DNA from 3 places in the Sporosarcina sp. resist genome. Region 2 is predicted to be linked to each of the others. Evidence: riboswitches for the same ligand, from Rfam matches in the RefSeq annotation. Region 2 holds a riboswitch; each other region holds the start of a gene.

Region 1 (2,334 bases), 1.6 Mb from region 2:
AAAACCCAATAAATAAAGCAATTAGAAATAGCATCCTTATGATGAAGCTCGCTTTGGAATGCGAAATAATATTGCCCACATTCTCCTTCATACTTCCCAGCGTAGATATTCTTCCTTCTTTATCTAACGGTTTGAAGTTTTCTTCTTTCATGAAAATCATTAAATAGACGGCTAATCCAATCATACATAGCCCGCCGATAATGATTGGTAGGTTAATCATAAAATAGCCCATTAAAATACTGAGCGGAATAGCTATAATTTGTCCAAGATTACCGGCCTTTGCCCCTTTTATAAACGCTAGTGAAGCACGTTCCTCCCCTATTTCATCTGCAATCCAGGCTTGCTGAGAGCCGCTAGTAAAGGTATAGCCAATCCCCCATGCAATTTGAGCCACCAGCACCGTTACAAAATAGGGAAATACCCCTTCAATTAAAAAACCGATTCCTATTAATATATACCCAATTATTAAAGATAACTTCCGACTTTTCAAATCCGAAACAACCCCAGTTGGAATCTCAAAAAGAAAAACGGAAAGCTCCAAAACGGTCCCAATTAACACAAGTTGAAGCGGATCAAGCTTTACAGTTTGCACATGGTACAACAAGTTCACCGTAAATATAAATGTGAAAAATAATTGTGATAAGAAGCATGTAGAAATGTAAACTCGATATGGATCTGTTGTTTTTATTTTATTCATTTTCTATCCCCCCAGCTTGATTATAGTAAGAGGGATAGACATTTTCTTGTCCAAATTTGCGGTAATGGGCCATTAATGAACCCCTTGTTTAGCAATCGTGTTAAGTCAGACAATATGTATGTTATAGTAAAAGCACAACTGAATAACGTGTAGAAATTAGGTGCTTTTTTACGTTTGTATAAAAGCTTAAAAGGGAAGTTCGGTGAAAAACCGACGCTGTCCCGCAACTGTAAATGGGAGTACTCTTTTCAAATCCACTGTTCGTTACGAATGGGAAGGGAAAAGAAAGCGATGATCATGAGCCAGGAGACCTGCCTATTTCAGTACACACCAATTCCCTACGCGGATAGGAGGTGTTAAGTGCGGCTATGATCGAGCAATTTCTTGTAAAAGCCGCCGTACGAAAGAACGTAATACAAAAGAAACATAAGAGGACTCAATACCTCTTATTTCACTGTGCAGTCAATAGTGTACTTCTGTTTACGAACCATTCGTTACGGCAACAAGCGACCATACAAATTTACGCATACTAGCATCTTCCTTACGTTTAACTAGGAAGATGCTTTTTTATTTCCATAAAAGAAAGGGATTTTAGCCAATGAAACTTGGAACAAAAGAATATTATCTGGACGCATTCAAACATGTCTTAATGACAAACCTCATCATAAGCGAATCACAATCACTGTCTTCAACCTATTCTTATTACGAAGAACAGATTGGAAAAACAACAACTATAAACGAAGAGGAAAAAAACCTTTATTCACGTAACCTCCAAAAAGCATTCGATGAAATCAAACACGAAGTAATCGGTTCACCAGAAGATTAAGCTGAAAAAACAACCAGTAAATAACTGAATCCAACACTATATATGTTGAACAAATGAATACGGCGTTTACGCTACAAGGGCTTTTGGGAGGCCACTGAAAAAGCCCTAATAATTAGAGCAAATTAGAATTCCTACCAATACCGCTTCGACGCTTTGTGGATGCCTCCCGCGAAGTCGCGCCTGCGCTGGGTGTTCTATTTGAGAAAGCGCATTTCATTATCTGGGATGAAATCTGCAACCTGGATTGCGTCTTTCTTGACTATAATTATATATGTTGAATTCGGTATATATACTGAGCGAAGGCGCCTTAACAGGGGCATAAGACTGGCGGCGAAGCTGCTTGGCTTATGGCGGGAGGCATCTCCTAGCGCCGTAGCGGTTCAATGGAATTCTTTATTTCAATTTTTATAGTAGCAACTAGTAATCACCTTACAATCTCGCCCTATACATCTCAAAATGACATTTCTCTCGATAATGAATAACCTAGCGCAGGCGCGGCAAAGGGGTCGCCGAAGCCGTAAGACTGGATGCGAAGCGTTAATCCAGGCTTAGGGCGAGAGGCATCCCCAAAGCGCCAAGCGATCTACAATCCACAACCCGAATAACAGCTCTCTCATTATTGAGCACCACAACTGATTCAATAGGATTCTTTAATTCAACATATATAGCCGCTTCTTGTACAATTACTTTGGATTGCTTTGAATTGAACGACCTCTATATGATTACCGAGATGTCTTGATGTGTAGGGATGCGACAGGATTATCTAGGAGCAATGAACTGCAATTCCTAGCCACACTTGCCCATCGGTAAA
Region 2 (2,334 bases):
CATTATGGTTTCTCCCGCCTCACACATCCGGTAAAGGAGATCGTCACCCTTTAGCGCACATAACTCCTTTAACGCATCCTTCATTACCAAGGCCCTTGGATCCATCTTTTTCATATAGACTCGATGACCAAACCCCATAATTTTCTCTTTATCACGTAAACGCTTTTCTAATAACAATTCAAATGCGTCAACAGAACTAGCCTCTAAAAGCATATTCATGACTGCTTCATTCGCTCCTCCATGTAAATAGCCCTTTAAAGAAGCAACCGCTCCAGTCAATGCACCATATAAATCCGAAAACGTCGAGGCAATTACCCTTGCGGTGAAGGTGGAATTTGGCATTTCGTGCTCGCTATAAAGTAGTAGCGACTGGTCAAAAATAGATTCTTCCAACTCTGTCGGTTTCCTCCCCGTAATCATATAAAGGAAATTAGCACTGTATGACAATTCTTTCAACGGAAGGATTTGTTCCTCTTCCTGTAAAATGTGAAAGCTGTTCGCAATTATTTCCGGAATTTTGCCAAGTAACTCGTAAGCTCTTTTTTTATTGATAGCTAGAGTGTGCTGATCAATTTCCTTATCATAGCCCGCTAAAGCAGATATCCCAGTTCGCAATGCGTCCATTGGATGTGTCTCTTTAGGCAATGCTTGCAAAATCTTTGTGACACCTTCTGGCACACCATGCTCTTTTTTCAATTTATCTGCCACACCTGCTTTTTCAGTATCAGACGGCAAGGTATTTTCCATTAGCAAGTGGACAATATCAAGATACCCTTTTGTTTTTGAAAGCTCGATTAAATCGTATCCTTTGATAATAATCTGACCCAATTCCGTATCGAGCAGCGAAATGGATGTTTCAGTGGCAATCACGCCTTCAAGTCCTGGTAAAAATGTAAGTGTATTCGTCATACTATTTTCCCCCAATCTGAATGGTTATGACTCTGAGATTTGTAAACGCTTTCACTTCACCAAAAATTATCCTATTGTATCTGTTCGCAGCGCTTCCCCTTATTTCTGACCATAAAAAAAACAACTTCATAAGAGAAGTTGTTAAAGAGCGCCAGAATCCCAACTAAAAGAAAGCTGCCTGCTAAAAATAGGCATAGCTCATCCGCGCGTCCTTAACACCCCCTATCCTCGTAGGTCAACATGTGTTATAAAAAGAGGCAGGTCTCCTGGCTAATGATCATTGCTATTCGTACCTTCCCACTTTTTTATAAAAAGCAGTGGTTTAAACGAAATCGCTCCCATTTACAGTTGCGGGACAGCGTCGGATTCTCACCGAACTTCCCTTTTAAGCAGACCAATACATCAGTATTAATCCGCACCTATTTTTACACATATTCAATTATCGAAATATCCCCTTGACTATAACACAAACTTTTAAATATTCCAATTCTTTATTCATATCTAATTTCTATTGTTTCAGAGAGGCATTAAGTATACCGACTTCAAGAATGCGTAAACAATAATTGGATACTCTTTTCATTTTTCATCACTTATCATTACTATTACATAAATGGGAAACGTGTATTCAATCCCCATTTACATACTATATATGTTGAATTAAAGAATCCCATTGAATCTTCCGTGGCGCTCAATAAGGAGAGCGTTTTAATTCGGAGGCCACTGAAAAAGTACGATTTCCTTCAATCCCGTTGATTTCCGTTCCGAGCGGACGCTTTCCGCGGGCACGGCTTCAGCCAATCGAACAGCAAAGGGTTCGATTGGCCGTATTTCTGCGTTCTTGGCAGAAATTAAGGCATTCTTGCCCCGTGCTCCCAACGCTAACGCTTTTGCTCGCAAAAGCCGTTCTGCGTAACGGCTCTTCCTGCGGGGTCTTCAGCTCGCGCTGTTCCCGCTGGAGTCGCCGCTCTTCACTACAATCAACTAGTTCTTACTATAAAAAAGAACTTTTTCAGTTTCCTCTTAATTCGGGGTGTGGATTGTAGAGCGCTTGGCGCTTTGGCGACCCCTTTGCCGCGCGTGCACTAGGGTGTTCATTATCGAGAGAAATGTAATTTCGAGATGTATATGCTGAGATTATAAGGTGATTACTAGTTGATACTACTTATATTCAAGAAAGACGTGCTCCAACTTGCAAATTGCATCACAGATAATGAAAAGCTCTTTCTCACATAGACCTTCTAGCGAAGGCGCGTCTTCGTGGTAGCCGGAGCGATAAGACTAAGGAGGGATGCAGTTCAATCCCTCCCATGTGGTCTTCTTTCTGGCTTATCGCGGGAGGCATCCACAAAGCGTCGAAGCGGTATTAGTGAGAATCCTAATTCATTCCAAGTACTAAGGCTTTTTCAGTGGCTTCCCAAAAGCCCT
Region 3 (2,334 bases), 2.2 Mb from region 2:
GTGATATTCTCTTTAACTTGAACAACAGCTTTTTCTTTAATTGCCGTAATCGTATCGAAACCTGGGCGTGCATAAACGTCTGCAACTGCCGTTTCGATATCATACAACACGATAATTACATCTGGATTACGGTTAATAATTTCTTCCGGAGCTATCATAAACCAGTCTTCCTGATCAGCAGCAATATTTTCAGCACCAATCATTTCTAGCATTTGATCCATAAATGTATTTTTTCCTGGTGTGTAAATGTTTGGCTCAGGTGATGTTTCAACGAAAACTGTTTTTTTATTGTCGACTGTTGCTATTTTCGCCAATACTTCTTCTACTTTTGCTTTCATATCCGTAATGATTTTTTCTGCTTCTACTGTTTTACCAGTCGCTTGACCGATTGTTTCAATCGTTGTGTACGTTTCTTCGAAACTCGCTGCATTTTTCACAACAAAGACTGGGATTCCTGCATCGCGAATTTGTTGCAGTCCTTCTTTGCCTTTTCCAAGTCCTGATTCATGTGCAAAAACAATTTCAGGGTTCATGGAAACGATTTTTTCGACGTTGAAATCCTGGCCGCCGATTTTCTCTTTTTTAAGTGCTTCTGCTGGATAATCATCGTAGTCATTGACGCCGACAATCGCATCCGCAAGACCTAGTTCAAACAATATTTCCGTGTTGCTTGGCACCATAGAAACGATTGTTGCCGGTGCAGTTTCCAGGGTAATTTCATTGCCAACCGAGTCCGTTAGCGTAAGCGGGAAGTCAGCTTTGACCACTTCCGCTTCCGGTGTTCCATCTACTTTCGGCTTATCTGGTGTAGCAGCTGTTCCACATGCTGCGAGCAAGAATACTGCCAAAAATGCCGTTAATCCTAATTGCCAAATCTTTTTCATGTTGTTTTCCTCCTGTTTGTTCCAAATAAAAATCCCCCGTAATTGCTACGGAGGAATAAGCTGAGTAAAAATCTGGACGCACAGTGACGTCGATTTTCACTAATCCTATCCTCGTAGGGTACGTGTGATCCATAAAGGCAGGTCTCCTGGCTCGTGTTCAAGGCTTGCCGCGTCTTCCCGGAACTTTTTCCAGTGACACATTGCGACTAACTCACACTTACAGTGGCGGGACCGCGCCGGCATTGAACCGACTTCCCTTTTAACCCCGTTTTTAATGCGGGGCACCTTTATGTTTGGTATGTATTTTGTACAACTTTCAGTATACTACAAATTTTTATTGTGTCGATAGTGAGGGAGATTTGTAGATTTAGATATGTTGAATTAAAGAATCCCGTTGAATCTGTTGTGTCGCTCGATGATGAGAGAGTATTAATTCGGAATGTGGATTGTAGATCGCTTGGCGCTAGAGTGTACATTAATCGGAAGAGTTGTAGTTCGGCGTGTGGATTACAGATCGCTTGGCGCTTTGGGGATGCCTCTCGCCATGAGTTTGGACTGAGATTATAATGTGAGTACTATTTTATACTAATTTCATTGAAGAAAGACATACTACGAGCTACAGGTCTTTTCCCCGACAATGCAATGTGCATTCTATTATATAGACAATCCAGCGAAGGCACGCCTTCGTGGTAGCCGGAGCGATAAGACTGAAAGCGGTCTTCTTTCTGGCTTATCGCGGGAGGCATCCACAAAGCGTCGAAGCGATATTAGCAGGATTTCTAATTCATTCCAGGTAGTTGGACTTATTCAGCGGCCTTCCAAAAGCCCTTGTAAAAGAGCATGCATCGTATTCATTTGTTCAACATATATAGAGAGAATATCTGCATGTGAAAAACGCCATACTTGAGAGATAACAATCTCTCAAGTATGGCGTTCAATTTTATTACATCTTTTCTGGAGCAGAAACACCAATAAGTTTCAATGCATTTGCAATTGTTGTGCGTGTGATTGTAATTAGTGCCAGACGTGCTTCCGATAATTCGCGGTTGTCTGGATCTAATACTTTTTCTGCGTTATAGAAGCTATGGAATGTAGCCGCTAGTTCTTGGATATATGTTGCAACGCGGTGTGGTGAACGAATTCTCGCTGCATCACTGATTACTTGCGGGAAGTCACCGATTTTCTTCAGTAATTCCAACTCTTTTTCAGCTTGCAGTAAAGAAACATTATCCACAGATACAGCCATGCCATTTTCATCAGCTTGGCGCAAGATTGATGAAATCCGTGCATGCGCATATTGTGCGTAGTACACAGGGTTTTCATTCGACTGAGAAATCGCTAGATCTAGGTCGAAGTCCATCTGCGAGTCACCTGAACGCATTGCGAAGAAGTAACGGACTGCGTCCAGACCAACTTCCTCAACTAGCTCACGCAAGGTTACAGCTTTCCC

What was found. A riboswitch is a leader RNA that binds a small molecule or an ion and turns the genes downstream of it on or off. The one in region 2 is predicted to bind cobalamin.
Region 1: another riboswitch for cobalamin. It lies ahead of H7992_RS00140 (hypothetical protein); the one in region 2 lies ahead of mmgD (citrate synthase).
Region 3: another riboswitch for cobalamin. It lies ahead of H7992_RS21375 (ABC transporter substrate-binding protein); the one in region 2 lies ahead of mmgD (citrate synthase).

Annotation. Positions count from the first base shown of each region.
Region 1 covers NZ_CP060287.1:31,302-33,635, reverse strand. Annotated here, with positions in the region: gene H7992_RS00145 (MFS transporter) at 1-697, opposite strand, end outside; cobalamin riboswitch at 839-1,031, shown strand; gene H7992_RS00140 (hypothetical protein) at 1,296-1,523, shown strand.
Region 2 covers NZ_CP060287.1:1,635,745-1,638,078, reverse strand. Annotated here, with positions in the region: gene mmgD (citrate synthase) at 1-909, opposite strand, end outside; cobalamin riboswitch at 1,148-1,347, opposite strand.
Region 3 covers NZ_CP060287.1:4,479,896-4,482,229, forward strand. Annotated here, with positions in the region: gene H7992_RS21375 (ABC transporter substrate-binding protein) at 1-884, opposite strand, end outside; cobalamin riboswitch at 1,003-1,188, opposite strand; gene argS (arginine--tRNA ligase) at 1,828-2,334, opposite strand, start outside.